2 regions of the Fusibacter sp. JL298sf-3 genome follow, and region 2 is predicted to be linked to the other one. Evidence: riboswitches for the same ligand, from Rfam matches in the RefSeq annotation. Region 2 holds a riboswitch; the other holds the start of a gene.
The links. Region 2 has a riboswitch for thiamine pyrophosphate ahead of thiC (phosphomethylpyrimidine synthase ThiC). Riboswitches for the same ligand answer to the same signal wherever they lie in the genome.

Region 1 (8,365 bases), 610 kb from region 2:
TCGGGTTATCCGGTGCAGGTGTTATCGTCCAAGGCGACACGCCGCTGACACTGGGCAACATCACACAGGGGGCGCCGCTACTGGCTCTAATCGGTATTTTAATAGCGGGTATTCTGTTGGCATACAAAGTAAAGGGCGCGTTGTTTATCGCCATTATCGGAACGACACTTATCGGTATTCCAATGGGTGTGACACAAGTGGTTCCCTTTGGCGAGCTGTTTGCAACACCGTCGGCACCCTATTTCTTTGAGTTCGTGCCGCTAAAAGAAATTTTCTCAATGGATATGCTGTTCGTTCTCTTTATCTTCTTATTCGTGGATATGTTCGACACGGTGGGCACCCTAGTAGGGGTTGCGACAAAAGCCGACATGCTCACTGAAGACGGCAAAGTTCCAAATGTTAAAAAAGCTCTTTTTGCAGATGCCATCGGTACGACGTTTGGTGCGGTACTGGGAACGTCTACAGTGACCACGTATGTTGAATCGGCTTCTGGGGTTGCAGAGGGTGGTCGCACGGGCTTAACTTCGTTTGTAACGGCGATACTATTTGGTCTCGCGCTGTTGTTTTCACCGTTGTTCCTTATGATTCCTGCGTCGGCTACAGCACCGGCATTGGTTCTCGTCGGCCTCTTTATGATGAGCCCGATTAAAGAAATCGACTTTGAAGATTTCACAGAGGCTATTCCGGCGTTCTTGACGCTGATTATGATGCCACTTGCGTACTCAATTTCTGAAGGTATTGTCTTCGGTTTGCTTTCTTACATCGTCTTAAAATTGGCGACAGGCAGATTCAGAGACATTCACCCGCTTTCGTACGTCATTGCCATCTTCTTTGTACTAAAGATTCTCATTGCGTAAGCGATGGCGTTCGACAAAACTGTTATCAAATAAATGACGGCCTGCGCCCTTTAAGGGTGCGGGCTTTTTTAAACCATAAGTGTGGAGCCTAAAGTGCTCTCGCGAATGTTTAGTGTGCAGAGGTAGGGGCGTGACGCGTTAAAAACAGGACTTGACCAACGGGCTGCAATTTGTTCTAATGGTAGGTAATTGAAACGCTATTAGAAAAGGAGCTGAACGCTTGATAACCTTAACGCAAACGCATTTTAACCCCTACGATACCTTTACCTGTGGCCAGTGTTTCAGGTGGGAAGCTGTAGACGGTCGATACATCGGCGTCGTCGAAAACGCCGTCTTAGAAGTGGTGCCCCGTGGGGACGTCTACGACGTTCACGTCGTTCTCGGCGAAATGAGTGAGGCGGCGCTCCGACATTACTTCGATTGCCATGTGTCTTACGACGTTATAAAGGCCTATCTTTCAAAGAAAGACCACTGGCTTCTCGAAGCGGTTTCGGCGGGCAGCGGCATACGCCTTCTCAATCAGGCGCCGCTTGAAACGCTGATGACATTTATTATTTCGAGCAACAACAACATACCTAAAATCAAAATGGCGGTAAAGGCCCTCGCCGAAACCTTTGGCACCTGTCTCGGCACCTATGAAGGGACGCCTTACTACGCGTTTCCCACGCTGGAAGTGCTTGCAAAACAGCCGGAGGCGGCGTTTAAAGTGAAGGGCATGGGCTACCGCAACAAAGCCATCTATGAGACGGCACAGGCGCTTTACACTGGCAAAGTCGACTTATCGGCCCCCTACCGTCTCGATTACAATGAAGGCAAGGTGTTTTTAAAGCAATTTTACGGCATTGGCGATAAAGTGGCTGATTGCATCTTGCTGTTCGCCTACGAGAAAAAGAATGCGTTTCCGATAGATACTTGGGTAAAAAGGCTATTGAGAGAACTCTATGTCGTGGAAGACGCTCAAAGGGCTTACGAGGCGTTTGTCGGGGCGTATTTTAAACGGTACGGCGGGTACGCACAGCAGTATTTGTTCCACTATATGCGCAATAAGAAAAGCTGAACAGGAGGAGGGGAAGGATGGAAATTTTCGTTGCAAGACAACCGATATTCAATGAAAGAAAACGCGTTGTCGCCTATGAAATCCTTTATCGCAGCAGCCATAAAAACGTATACGATTTGACACAAGACGGCGACGTGGCGACGGCGACGGTTGTAACGGATACCTTGGTACACTTTGGCTTGAAGTCGCTGACTGGCGACAAACCGGCTTTTATCAACTTCACCAAGAATTTGTTGCTGGAAGACGTGCCGACGCTCTTTTCTCCGGCGCAGCTGACCATTGAGATTTTAGAAGATGTCGAGGTGGACGACGCGCTTATCGACAAGTGCAAAGCGTTAAAAGAGAAGGGCTATATTATTGCGCTGGACGACTTTGTGGACAACAGGCATTTTGACGCCATTCTGCCCTATGTGGATATTATTAAGGTAGATTTTCTTATTTTAAGGTCTGAGGGCCGCAAGTACATTGCGGACAAATACAGAAACCGCAACATTGTGTTGCTCGCTGAAAAGGTCGAAACCGAGAAGGATTTTGAAGAGGCCAAACGTTTTGGCTACACGCTGTTTCAGGGGTTTTTCTTTGAAAAGCCGATGATTTGCGCCACTAAGGCCCCGGAGAGCAGCCACGTCAAGTACCTCGAAATCTTGAGAGAAACCATCGACGAAGAGGTGGATTTTAATAGAATTGCAGAAATCGTCAAGACCGACGTGGCGCTGACCTACAAGTTGTTGCGTATGATCAACTCCCCGGCTTTTGACACCATTAGTGAGGTCACCAGCATCAACCACGCTTTGGCGTTACTGGGGCTTAGGGAAATCCGAAAGTGGGCAACGCTGATTATGCTCAGAGAACTCAATGGGAGCAAACCGGAAGAAATTACCCGCGTATCGCTGACCCGAGCGCTCTTTTGTGAAAAGGCGGCGGATTGGTTCGGCCTTAAAGACCGCTATACTGAGGCGTTTATTCTGGGCTTGATGTCGCTAATCGACACGGTAATGGAAAGACCGCTATTTGAGATTCTGGACGATTTGCCGTTGAAGGACGATTTGAAAGATGCGCTGTTAGGTGTCGACAACCCATTTCACGACTTGCTCAGACTCGTCCATTATTATGAAAAGGGCAATTGGGACATGGTGATGAGCATCTGCGAGGCGCGCGATGTATCCTATGAAAAAGTAAACGATATGTACGCTGAAGCCATGCGCGCATCCATTCGTTTTGTGTCTTAAAAAAAAGTTTACATTCTGTTAGCACTCTGTTAAAACGAGTGCTAAAAAAATGTTGATTTTTTGTCCACTTTGTATTATCATGAATGGTGTGAGCGATAGCGCTCACCTAATTAGACTTTATATGGCATGGTATTCATGCACATCTTTTATTAAAACAATCATTGAGGAGGAAGCAAAATGTTAAGACCACTTGGAAAACGCGTGATTATCAAGAGGCTGGAAGCAGAAGAAAAGACAGCTAGCGGCATCGTGTTGCCGTCACAAGCAAAAGAAAAACCTCAAATGGCAGAAGTTGTTGCCGTCAGCAAAGAAGTTGAAGACATTAAAGTCGGCGACAAGGTCGTGTTTAAGAAGTATGTCGGAACAGAAGTTAAAATCGATGGTGAAGAAGTGACCATCTGTGAAATCGCAGATATTTTAGCAGTTGTCGAATAGGAGGCAGATACCATGGCAAAGGAACTTTTATACGGAGAAGATGTAAGAAAGAAACTCGAAGCAGGCGTCGATAAGCTTGCAAACACAGTTAAAGTGACATTGGGTCCTAAAGGGAGAAATGTCGTTCTCGATAAAAAATTCGGTTCGCCGCTAATCACAAACGACGGTGTGACCATCGCCAGAGAAATTGAGCTGGAAGACGCGTTTGAAAACATGGGCGCGCAGTTGGTAAAAGAAGTCGCTACAAAGACCAATGACGTCGCCGGTGACGGTACGACTACAGCGACGGTTCTCGCACAGGCGATTATCAGAGAAGGCGTTAAAAACGTCGCTGCCGGTGCCAACCCGATGATTCTCAAGACGGGTATCGAAAAGGCTGTTGAAAAAGCAGTGGAAGTGATTAAAAAAGAAAGCGTTTTAATTGAAGATAAAAAAGACATCGCCGACGTTGCATCGATTTCAGCGGCAGATAAAAAAATCGGCGAACTCATTTCAGAAGCGATGGATCGCGTCGGTAAAGACGGCGTTATCACTGTAGAGGAGTCGAAGACTTTCGGCACACAGCTCGAAGTGGTGGAAGGTATGGAATTCGACAGAGGGTTCGTATCACACTACATGGTCACTGACCCTGAGAAGATGGAAGCGGTTCTCGAAAACCCATACATCTTAATTACAGATAAGAAAATTACCAACATCCAAGAGATTTTGCCGATTCTCGAGCAAATGGTACAATCGGGTGGCAAGCTTTTAATCATCGCCGAGGACATTGAAGGCGAAGCGCTGACAACATTGGTGGTGAACAAACTCAGAGGGACATTTGACTGCATCGCTGTTAAAGCACCAGGTTTTGGTGACAGAAGAAAAGCAATGCTTCAAGACATCGCCATCTTAACCGGCGGTACACTGATTTCTGAAGAACTCGGCTACGAACTGAAGTCGACTACTGTAGACATGCTCGGTCGTGCGAAGTCGGTTAAAATCAATAAAGACAACACGACTGTTATCGACGGTATGGGCGACAAAGCTGTGATTCAAGAGCGCGTCGGCCAACTGAAGTCTCAAATTGAAGAAACGACTTCTGAGTTCGATAGAGAAAAGCTTCAAGAGCGCCTTGCAAAACTCGCAGGTGGCGTAGCGGTTATCCAAGTGGGTGCGGCGACAGAAGTGGAAATGAAAGAGAAAAAACTTAGAATAGAAGACGCTTTAAACGCGACGAGAGCTGCTGTAGAAGAGGGTATCGTTCCAGGTGGCGGCACAGCACTTGTGGCGGCAATCGGCGAAGTTAGCGCCCTTGTAGAGACGCTCGAAGGCGATGAGAAGACCGGTGCGCTTATTATCGCAAGAGCCCTTGAAGAGCCAGTGAGACAAATTGCCTTTAACGCAGGTCTCGAAGGGTCTGTCGTCGTAGAGCGCGTTAAAGCAGCTGAAAAAGGCATGGGCTTCGACGCATTAAACGGCGTTTATGTCAACATGATTGAAAAAGGGATTGTGGATCCGACTAAAGTAACCCGTTCAGCTCTTCAAAATGCGGCGTCTATCTCGGCGATGTTCTTAACGACAGAAGCCGGTGTCGTCGATGTGAAGTCTGAAGACGAACCGATGCCGCCAATGGGCGGTATGGGTGGCATGGGCGGCATGATGTAAGCCCACATCCTAACAACCAATTGAATCAATAAGGCCTATAAAGAGCCGCTCATCACTTGTGATGGGCGGCTTTATCATATTGAGCAACAAGAGTTGAGCCGAAAGCCTTTCCGCGACTGTTCAACGCGGAAAGGCGTCAGCGAAAATCGGTTAGTAGATGCCGGAGGCATTACGCATGTTGTTTTGGATGAAAGAAAACCGCTCGGCGCTTGGCGCGAGCGGTTTGATGCGTAATGGATTAGAGAGCGTCCACTGTCTTGCGAAGGAGTTTAAACACCACGCAGGAAATGAGGATTTCCGGTAGAATAAAGGAACCGTTGTACAGCACGGAGTACACAAAAGGGTTCATGCCTTCCGGTGCGTATTCGGCGAAGAAAATAACGCCTGATAAAAAGTGTCCCAGCAATCTGAGGAGCAGACCGACGGCGATGCCGATAAAGACGGTTCGATCGCTGCTGTTCTTATTGGCGATATACCCCATGGCGCCAATGCCGCCAAATGCCAATGGGTAGTCGAGTACGATGGACGCGACGTGAGCGGCATACGGGCTGATGATAAACTGCAGTGTGCCGTAGATAGCGCCTACGAAGATACCTTTTGTGCCGCCCCATCTGTAGGCGAAGATTAAAATAGGCACCATACTCGCCGCGGTTATTGAGCCGCCGTTGACCCACAGTGGGGTGGTTATTTTCAAAAAGCTCAAGATGGTGGCGATGGCAATCATCATTGCCCCTTCCACGAGCATTTTTGTACTGGATGAAGCTGTTTTATTCATGACAAACCTCCAAAGTAAATGATAGATTGAAGCATCTGTTGCCCCTCGGCCCGATTGTCCTTATCGTATGGACTTTCGGTTTTGAGCAGAGAGAAACTAAGAGACGTTCTCTCCTTTGTGGTTAAAAAAAACCATGTTCGCGGGCGAACATGGTGATAACTTCTAACGACACGCTTTCCTCCGCTGGCACTAACCAGTTCAGGTTCAAAGGGTTACGCTATTAAACGCTCTCAGCCGAAAGGCACCCCTAGGTGATGCTTATGCAATTATAGCCTTATTATAACATTGAACAGGCCCTTTGTAAACGGGTGCTGATGCGGATTTTAGCCGTTTGCGTATTGGAGTTTGTACAGGTCGTAATACATGCCTTCCCTTTCGAGGAGGTCTTGGTGTCTGCCGCGCTCTCTAATTTCGCCTTTGCTCATGACGATGATCTGATCGGCGTGCTGAATGGTGGATAGACGGTGGGCGACGATTAAGGTGCTGCGCCCTTTGATAATCTTCGTAATGGCGTCTTGTATCAACTGTTCTGTCTCGGTGTCGATGTTGGACGTCGCTTCGTCTAAAATCAAAACTTTCGGGTCAAAAGCCAGCGCTCTGGCAAAGGAGAGGAGCTGACGCTGGCCCGACGACAAGGTGCTGCCGCGTTCGGTAACCGGTTCGTCGTAGGTGCCGCCGAGCTTTGAAATAAAACCGTGGGCGTTGACGTACTTGGCGATTTCCTCGATGCGCGCTTGTTCAATGGCGTCGTTGTACAGGCGAATGTTGCTTTTGATGTCACCGGCAAACAGGAAGACATCTTGCAACACAATGCCTATTTTCGAGCGCAGTGCGGCGATGTCCCACTTGCGAATTTCGACGCCGTCGATGGTGATGCTGCCCTTTTGAATGTCGTAAAATCGGTTGAGCAAACTGATAATTGTCGTTTTGCCGGAGCCGGTGGCCCCGACTAAGGCGACGCTTTCACCGGGCTTCAGTTCAAAACTGACGCCCTTGAGCACGTAGTCGTCCTCGGTTTGTGGCGACGCGTCATAGCTGAACCACACGTCTTTGAAGACGATGTGGCCTTTAAATGCCCCTTCTTCGCCGACATACGGCGTCTGAGGGTTTTGAATCACAGACGTTTCGTCGAGAAGTAGGAAGATGCGCTCGGCGCTGGCCATGGACGACTGAAAGATGTTGAACTTTTCGCTGAGGTCCATAATTGGTCTGAAAAATTGCTGGGTGTAGCTGATAAACGCCACGATAACGCCCAGTTCGACGACGCCGCGTATGGCACTCGAGCCGCCGAACCAAAGGAGCAATGCCAAGGACACGGAGTAGGCGAGGTTCATAGACGGTCTAAACACCGCGTAGACTTTGGTCTCTTGAATAGAGCTCTTTAAGAAGTCGGCGTTAATGGTGTCGAAGTCGTCGTAGACTTGTTTTTCCTGATTGAAAATCTGTATAATCTTCATGCCGCTGATGTTTTCGGATAAAACGGCGTTAATACGCGCCAGTTTGACCTTGACTTCACGCTGTACATTTCGCGCCTTGACTCTGAACACAGAGGCGGCGAAGATGACAAACGGCATGGTTGCAAGACAGATGAGGGTGAGCTTCCAGTTGATAAGCAACATGACCACCACGGTGCCGCCCAGTAGGAGGAAGTCCTTGAGTGAGGTGACGAGGACGTTTGTAAACATCTCGTTGATGTTGTTCATATCGTTGGACACCCGTGTGACGAGACGCCCGATGGGGTTCTTGTCAAAGAAACTCAAACTCATGGATTCAATGTGGGCAAACAGCTCTTCGCGCATGGTGTAGACCACCTTTTGGCTCGCGTAGTTGAGCAGGTACGTGTGGGCGAAGGTGAACACAAAGTTGAGAATTAAGATGCCGAACAGGGTGACGGCGATTTTGAGAATCTGCGCTTTGTTAAACGCTTTCATCGCCTCTACATCGGCGGCACTGAGGGGCTGTACGTCGTACGCAGTGCCTGAAACATTCACGGTGTCGCCGCGCACTGTAAAGGCGGGACTGTCCTTGGCGGTCTCTTTCGTAAGCCCTTCTATTAAATAGTAGCTGTCGTCTTGATGAAACAAGATGCTTTCTGTTTCTTCGGGCAAATCGTTTAGCAGGTTCTGCTTCAGCGTCGGGTAGGCAATGGTGCCGTCTGACGCCAAATACACCGACTGGTGTTTGGGGGCGATATAGTCGTCAATGGCCACTTTGGTGACATAGGGCACTGACAAATCGACACCGGTGATAAACAACATGAGCGCGATACTCACAACCAGCGGCAGCCAGTGGGGCTTGGCGTAATTAAAAAGGCGCGCCATGATTTTGCCGTCGTAACTCTTTTGTATTTCTTTTTCTTGGCTGGACA
Region 2 (8,365 bases):
GTTGTAAATAATGTAATCAGTGTTGCAATCGCTGAGCCCGCAACAAAAGCAATACCCGCTTTTTTCATTGCATCGGCTTTGAGCTGTCGGATTTCTTCTTCTCTTCTCAATCGTGCGTTCTTAAATAACATGTCACCATCTCCTTTAAATTAGTGTTAAGGGCTATATACCCGCATCTGTCCTAATTATAACATAGGTTTTGTGAATAATCATTGAACAGTTTATTAAGACCTAGGTTAAAGCGTGAAAAAACGCTCCCTAAGACCTATTTGTAAGTTGTAAAAATAAAGTTATAATAACTGTGTTTTAAAATAACTTTTTTAGGAGGGGTTATGCAATCGAAATTAACAGAGCGTCTCGGCCTGAAGCGCGATAAGAAAAGCGGTGTTTATTACGGGAGGTATCGGGGGTATCACGTAAGCTTTTCAGAGCGTACGCTGATTTTATCGCTTGAAATCGACGAGGCTGAAAACCTTAACACGCGAGCCGTGTCTTATTTGGAAAAGACCTGTGGCACGACTTGTGGCACACACATCAGCCCGGAGTTTACGGCAGACGGCGCGACTGTGGTTGTGGAGGCATCAGATGAGGGGCTTTCGTGTTTGGAAGCTTTTTTTGAGTTTTTAGAGGCTGAGGGCATCCGAAACAAATGTTGTGTTTGCAATAAGACGGGTACGGTGGGGTACAAGCATTTGGCGACACAAAAGGGCCTTTTACCCATTTGCGAAGCCTGCACCGCCCGTACTCAGAGCCCGAGAGGACGCATTTTATTGGGAGCGATCGGATGCGTGTTTGGGATTGCACTGGGGATGTTGATTATGATCGGCGCCAACATTGCCGGCTACGTAGTTTCCATAGCGGGTGTTGCCATGGTGTTCTTTGGTTTTAGAGGGTATATGATGCTTTCAAAAGGCAGCCCTATTGTGGGATTTGTTCTAACGACGCTCTTGTCGCTAGTTGCCGTTTACGTCGGCACTTGGCTTTTTTATTACATTGAAGTGTATCGCGCCAACTACAGCCTCAGCGAACTTTCTAGGGAGGCTGTATCGACAGTTTACACCTATGGCAAGCATCTGTTGGCAACCGATGTTGAGTTACAGGCGATGATGGATGAGCACTTGGGACAACAGTTTATTTATACGGTCATCGGTATCGGATTGACCCTTTTTGATTTTGTGAAAGCGCTTAGAAAAGAAAAGGTGAGAGTTGTCGCGTAAGCAATCGCGTTAAAACGGATTGAAAGACGAAAGAGAGGGGATTTTCCCCTCTCTTTTTCGTTAGGCCGCCTTGAAGCGACCGCTGATGTCAGCGTTTAAAGAACCGCGCACTTTTCTTTAAAACGCTCTAAGGTTTCCATAGGGGTTTCACTGGTAAACACAGCACCTGAAAAACAGATGCCTTCTACGCGGCTCATCAGTGGCGCTGTAAGTTTTTCAGGTACTATCCCACCGATAGCGTACAGAGGGAGAGCGGTTATATCCCTAAGTTTCTGAAGCGTTTCCATAGACATGGGCAGCGCTTCTTTTTTGGTTCCCGAAGGAAAGAAGGCACCGACCCCGAGGTAGTCGGCCCCATCCTTTGCGGCTCTCTCAGCCTGCTCCGGTGTCTTCGCAGTGCGCCCGACGATAAGCCCCCTTGCCTTACAGTGTTTGGCGGCCTCAGCTGTATAGTCGGATTGACCGAAGTGGACGCCGTCGGCGCCGACTTTTAGAGCCACTTCTGAAAAATCGTTTACAATCAAAGCCGTATCGTAGAGCGCGCAAAGCATTTTAAGCTGTGTCGCCTCTTGCACAGCGGTTTCGAAGTCGACATTTTTACGCCGGTATTGTAAATAGTCGATGCCGGCTGGCAACACCGCTTTCAGTTTTTTGATATAGCGCTCTAAAGGCATATCCGGCGTGATGAGATAGAGTTTTTTAGTCATGTAAAACCTCGTTTCCAAGTGCATCTAGCAAGTTGAGTTTAAAGTGACCGAGGCCGCTTGCAGATGCTTTTAAAGACGCTGTTTTCATCGCGTTACAAGCGCGACTTCCCGCGTTGTACAGCGCATACCCTTTGGCGAGGTCGACGCCGATAAGGGCTGAAAGCAAACAACCAGCTCCGGAAATCCGCGTCAACTTTTCGCTACCGCCTGCTATTTCAAGATGTTGCCCTTTATAATAGAGTCGGTCGACGGCACCGGTGACGACGTGAAGAATCTCAGCCGGCAGCGAGACGTCTGAAGACAGCGATTGGGCTTGTGATTCTAAAGTCGATGAACGGGCGGCTATTTTATCGGTGTAGCACGCTCTGATTTCATCGTAGTTGCCTCTGATAAAAGCCGGGGTCACGGCATCTAAAAGGTGTGTTAGAGCAGCTTTTCGGTACGAGGACAGGTGTACGCCGACGGGGTCGATACCGATGGGGATACCTGCTTTTTCAGCACTTTTCACCGCTTTTAATAACACGTCACACTTGGCGTCGTCAATCATGCCCAGGCTGATGACCAAAGCTTGAGCGCCAGTGTGGATGTCGGCAAACTCTTTAGGGTTTTCCGTCATAATAGGACTTCCGCCATAGCAGTGAACGCCATCGGCGACGAAGGCCCTTGTGACATCGTTTGCAATAATATGAACCAAAGGTCGAGTCATGTGTATCACTTCCTAATGGCACCGCCTCCAAAGTCAAACCGAATCGGATTGCGGAGCCCCTCTAATAGATAGTTTTTCGCCTTTTGAACAGCGTGTTCAAGAGGGTACCCCAGTGCGAGGTTGGCGGCAATGGCTGAAGAAAGGGTACAACCGGTGCCGTGGGCATAGGGGGCGTTGATACGCGCCTGCCTGTACACGTGCAACCTCCCGTTTGAGAGCTTGAGGTAATCGGTCGCCGTATTTTCAAGATGTCCGCCTTTGAGCAGCAAGTTACAGGGGAACACGTACTCGCGGAGAGTGGGTTCAAGGGCACTTTCATCACCTGTCAACTGAAAAAGTGCTTTGGCTTCGTCGATGTTGGGGGTTATCAAGTACAGGTCTTTCAGCCAAACTTCTCGTATATAGTCGACCACTTCTCTGTCCACTAGCCATTTGCCGCTGCTTGAAATGAGGACGGGGTCGAGGACGATTGGAGGCATGTCTATGCCATAATGCGCTTTTAAAAAGCGGTACAACGCCTCACAGACACTGAGCTGTCCCATCATCCCGATTTTAATGGCGTCTGGGGCATGCGTCTGAAGCAATATGCGCAGAGGGTCTATGACCGCTTCAGGAGAAAGGTCTTCTCGATAGAAGACGCCTTTTGAATTTTGTCCCGTAACAGATGTGGGGACGGAAAGCGGGTAGACGCCCTGGGCGTAAAGCGTTAGGACATCTGATTGAAGACCTGCACCGGACGTCGGGTCGAGTCCGGCGATAGTTAGTACCGTTTTCATAGATGTGTCACCTTGACTTTATCGAGGACGCCTGTTTTGTCAAAGGCGGTGTAAAGGAGAACACCTGTTAGAGCGCCAATGGCACTGCTGGCAAAGAAAGACGTGAAGAAGATGCCAAAAGCGGCTGTTGAGCCGAGAAAAGTCTTTGCCATAAACCCGGCGACAGCAGCGCCGATAACCCCAGTTCCCACCAGCTCACCTAAAAATGCGAAGAGGCGTCGGGGGTTGACATAGAACAAGGCACCTGCCAGTGCCGCGCCAATCATACTGCCTGGAAATGCCAAAAGGCTGCCACTGCCCATTAAATTTCTAAAAAGAGAAATCAAGAAGGCGTTGGCGACGGCGTAGAGTGGGCCGAGAAGTACGGCCGATAGGACGTTGATTAAGTGCTGAATGGGAAAGGCCTTAATAACGCCGATGGGTATAAAAAACAAACTGCCCGTGAGGACGCCAAGGGCTATTAGAAGCCCTGATAGCGCCAGTTTATACGTCTTATGCATACGCACACCTCTTAGTTGCGCAGAATGTTGAGGTCTTCGCCGCCCATGACTTTGTTGAGCGTTCGCATAGCGCACATTTTACCGCACATGGTGCAAGAGTGCTCTTCTTCCGGCGTGCTGTCCGCTCTGTAACGACGGGCTTTTTCCGGATCGATGGCGAGGCGGAACATTTCTTCCCAGTCGAGGTTCTTTCTCGCGAGGCTCATAGCGTTGTCCCAATCTCGGGCACCCTTTAGTTTTTTGCCGATGTCACCGGCATGTGCCGCGATTTTAAACGCCATAATGCCTTCCACCATGTCTTCAAGTGTCGGGAGTCTCAAATGCTCAGCAGGGGTGACGTAACATAAGAAATCCGCCCCTTTGCTCGCAGCGAGCGCCCCGCCGATGGCACCTGTAATGTGGTCGTATCCCGGTGCAACATCCGTGACAAGAGGGCCGAGGACGTAAAAAGGTGCACCGTGACAGAGTTTCTTTTCAATGAGCATATTGGCTTCGATTTCATCGATGGCCATGTGACCGGGGCCTTCAATCATCACTTGAACGTTGCGAGCCCAAGCGCGTTTGGTCAGTTCACCTAAAGCGATGAGTTCAGAAATCTGAACGGCATCTGTGGCGTCGGCGATACACCCTGGGCGCATAGCGTCGCCAAGGCTCAGCGTGATGTCGTATTTCTCGCAGATGTCCAACAGGCGGTCGTAGTATTCGACAAATGGGTTTTCATTGCCTGTGAGTTGCATCCATGCAAAAATCAGTGAACCGCCTCTTGAAACGATATTGGTGAGTCTCGGGTTGTTGAGGAAAGTCTGGGCAGTGTGCTTGTTGACACCGGCGTGAATGGTGACAAAATCGACGCCGTCTTGACCGTGTTTTTCCACGACATCTAAAAACTCATGTGCTTTAATTTCACTGAGTTCTTTATCGTAAAAGCCCAATGCGTCGTAAATCGGGACGCTGCCAATCATAGCAGTAGATTTTTCCACAAGGTCTTTTCGGAACTCTGCGGTTTTACCGTAGTTGCTGAGATCCATGATGCCGTGGATACCGAGAGAAAGTGCCTTTTCAACTTTGGCCATCTCTTTGCAATAGTCGTTTTCATCTTTAGAAATACCGAGGTTGACGTTGATCTTTGTGCTCAGACCGCCGCCGACGCCACTTGGTACCAGCGAGGTGTGGTTCTTGTTGGCGGGGATGACGATTTGTCCTTGAGCGATTTGAGCCATCAGCCAATTGGCTTCGACGCCCTCAGTTTCGATAACTTGTTGCATTTGTGGTGTTAAAATGCCTTTTTTAGCAGCATCCATTTGCGTGGTATAACTCATAGTAATAGCCTCCTTAAACACTAAAATCCCTTGTTGTACGAGAGCTGAAAAAAAAACGCGCTCCTAAATAGGAACGCGTCTGCGACTGTATGGTAACGTCTATCAGCTTTCCTACGCCAGTATAATCTGGATCAGGTACGAAGGGTAAAGAAATGGGATTCTTTTCTCAGCTGTCCGTTTTACAGCACCCCTAGCAGTGACACTTTATGCTTTTCAATGACTTTCCGTCAAAGCTTTCACGAATAATCTAACACAGTTTGAGCGGAAAATCAACTCATTAAATTTTCTTAATTTTGATGCGAGATTTGGTTTAGAGAGGCTTTTTTTAGCTTTCCAGTTGCTTCACAAGTGGAGATAAATAAGGTTCTTCTTTGGCGATGACCTCTTTGCGCGCATCGAGTTTTTGAATTTCTTGTTTTAGGCGGTACATGCGGTTATCGAGCTCCGAAATCAAATCGGCACAGTGTTTTAACTCCGACTGCATATAGGGCGGCGCTTTTTTTTGGTAGCGGTAGTAGAGCTTGTGTTCGACACTGGCCCAAAAGTCCATGGCGATGGTGCGCAGTTGAATTTCGACGCGAACGGGTATGCACCCCTGACTCAGGTAGACGGGCACCTCTATGTGCACATGTAGACTTTTGTAGCCATTGGGTTTCGGCATTTTGATATAGTCTTTAATCTGTATAATTTTAATGTCCTTATGCGATTTAATCAATTCGAGAACACTGTAGATGTCCGCTTGAAAAGCACAGATAATGCGAATGCCCGCAATATCAAAAATATGTGCTTTGGCATTTTCAGGCGACGGGTCAAAGCCGAGCCGATCGAGCTTGTTAATGATTTTGTTTTGCTTTTTAATGCGGTACCGAATGTGTTCAATGGGGTTGTAGTCGTGGTTGTTTCGGAATTCCTCATCGAGTATGTTAAGGCGCGTCAACATCTCGTCTAAAGCAAATTTGTGGAGCATGAGCAATTCGCGCCAAGGTTTGGTATCTTCGCTTATGAGCGTTCTATACATGGTTGGACTCCTTCATCCGATTTACTTTTTCATACGGTATAGGCCTTAGATACCCAGCTCTATAGGGGGTTATTCACCGTTTGGCCGACTGCTTGTGGGGTATTTATAAATGTAGGCTGTTAATACAGTACGGAACAAGGAGGGCAAAAGATGCAGTACACACAGTATGAGAATCATTTACCACTTGGTGATCTCTGTATCATATGTATGGAAAATTGCATAGATATGGGGCGGAAAATCAACAGACACATAAAAGAAATGCGTTCCGGTCAGCTGGGGGTCCCCGATACCTTTCTATTGAGGAAGCAAGAAGTTCGATTTGCCAATGGCGAAGGTAAAATCTTTCTGAAAGAAACAGTGCGGGGCAAAGACGTCTATATTCTAACGGATATCGGCAACTACAGCATGACGTATACACTGTACGGCTATGAAAATCGAAAGAGCCCCGACGACCACGTTCAGGATTTGAAACGGGTTTTGTCTGCTATGGCGGGAAAAGCGCGCCGCATTACCATTCTCATGCCCTTGCTCTACGCTTCGAGACAGCATAGCCGAAAAGGGCGCGAGTCCTTAGACTGTTCAATGGCGCTTCAAGAACTTGAAAAATTAGGTGTGGACGACATCATTACATTTGACGCCCACGACCCGACAATTCAAAATGCCATACCGCTGATATCTTTTGAAAACGTGTACCCAACTTTTGACATTGTTAAATGCATGATAGAAAACGAGCCTGAAATTGCTGAAGGCGATGGCAATACCCTGATTGTCAGTCCCGACACTGGCGCCATGGACCGCGCGGTTTACTATTCCAGCGTTTTAGGATTTGACATCGGTCTTTTTTACAAGCGCAGAGACCATAGTCGGGTTGTAAAAGGCAAAAATCCCATTGTCCAACACGAATACATCGGTCGCGATGTCAAAGGCATGAATATCCTAATTGTCGACGATATGATTGCATCGGGAGAATCGGTGCTCGATATTGCAAAAGAATTGAAGCAACGCGAGGCCAACAAGATTTTTATCGCCACTTCTTTTGCACTGTTTACAGAGGGGACGGCTAAGTTTGACGATTATTATGAACGCGGTCTCTTCGACAAGGTCTACAGTACAAATCTAACCTATGTGCCCGAAAATACAAAAAGCCAACCTTGGTTTACAGAGGTCGACCTTTCATATTATATGGCGCGTATTGTAAATCGTTTAAATTACGATGTGTCCATTAGTGAAATATTGGATGCCAACAGGGGGATAAAGGACCTGGTGAGCTCTAGAAAGGCCCGTTTAGAATAATGTTTGCAGCGGTGACATCGTCGCCGGACGGGTTAAAAGCCTTAAAGACATTTTGAAGCGTTTTATCGCGAGAGCTGTCTTTGAGCACTGTACCGATGATGTCTACAGCTTCCTGATACGTCAACGCTTGGTTTTCGTAGAGCCCGTCTGTAAAGAAAAACAGTTGGGTGTATCGGGTGAGGCTGAAGGTATAAAGTTCGTAATGAAACCCGTAGACGACGCCTAGAAGCATGTTGTTTGACGGCAGCTTTTCAATGGTACCGTCACATGTTGAGGCGATGGTATCGTTGTGTCCGGCGTTGATTAATTTACCTGTTTTGGCTTTAAAGTCAAATGAGGCGAAAGTGCCGGTGACGAAGTGGCCACGGTCTTCTTGATCGTCGTTAAAGAGACACAAAAATCGGTTGATGGCATTGACTGAGGTCTCTAGGCTGTTAAACTGGATGTAGTCGGCAAACATTTGGATGACGGTTATCGCCACAAGTGCTGCGGATACGCCGTGCCCCATAACATCAATGAGAGCAAAGTGGTACTTATAGGCACTGGCTTTTTGGAAAAAGACGAAGTCGCCGCCGATTTCGTTGTGGTGCATCAATTCGTACTGCATCTGAATTTGGCTGTCTTTGTAATTCTTAGGCAACAAGGCGTCTACAACTTTACGCGCGAGTTTGACTTCTGAGGCGAGTTCGTCCAGAAGCAAGCGTTCGCGCGTTATATTTTTTCCGATTTTGAGGAAGCGATCGATTTCCCCGTGATGTGTCAAGATAGGCGAGATGGTCGCTTCTTCATAAAAGCGTTCCCCCGCCTTATTTTTATTGACAAAAATTCC

Region 1: another riboswitch for thiamine pyrophosphate. It lies ahead of thiT (energy-coupled thiamine transporter ThiT); the one in region 2 lies ahead of thiC (phosphomethylpyrimidine synthase ThiC).

The regions. Positions count from the first base shown of each region.
Region 1 is NZ_CM132608.1:1,963,835-1,972,199, reverse strand. It holds gene ACR6HW_RS09430 (NCS2 family permease) at 1-857, shown strand, start outside; gene ACR6HW_RS09425 (DNA-3-methyladenine glycosylase family protein) at 1,078-1,914, shown strand; gene ACR6HW_RS09420 (EAL and HDOD domain-containing protein) at 1,932-3,143, shown strand; gene groES (co-chaperone GroES) at 3,321-3,578, shown strand; gene groL (chaperonin GroEL) at 3,591-5,222, shown strand; gene thiT (energy-coupled thiamine transporter ThiT) at 5,461-5,997, opposite strand; TPP riboswitch at 6,155-6,256, opposite strand; gene ACR6HW_RS09400 (ABC transporter ATP-binding protein) at 6,321-8,365, opposite strand, start outside.
Region 2 is NZ_CM132608.1:1,354,814-1,363,178, reverse strand. It holds gene ACR6HW_RS06710 (YtxH domain-containing protein) at 1-131, opposite strand, end outside; gene ACR6HW_RS06705 (hypothetical protein) at 333-1,217, shown strand; gene thiE (thiamine phosphate synthase) at 1,313-1,924, opposite strand; gene ACR6HW_RS06695 (hydroxyethylthiazole kinase) at 1,917-2,630, opposite strand; gene ACR6HW_RS06690 (hydroxymethylpyrimidine/phosphomethylpyrimidine kinase) at 2,636-3,406, opposite strand; gene thiW (energy coupling factor transporter S component ThiW) at 3,403-3,906, opposite strand; gene thiC (phosphomethylpyrimidine synthase ThiC) at 3,918-5,225, opposite strand; TPP riboswitch at 5,317-5,427, opposite strand; gene ACR6HW_RS06675 (GTP pyrophosphokinase) at 5,551-6,243, opposite strand; gene ACR6HW_RS06670 (ribose-phosphate pyrophosphokinase) at 6,394-7,536, shown strand; gene ACR6HW_RS06665 (SpoIIE family protein phosphatase) at 7,514-8,365, opposite strand, start outside.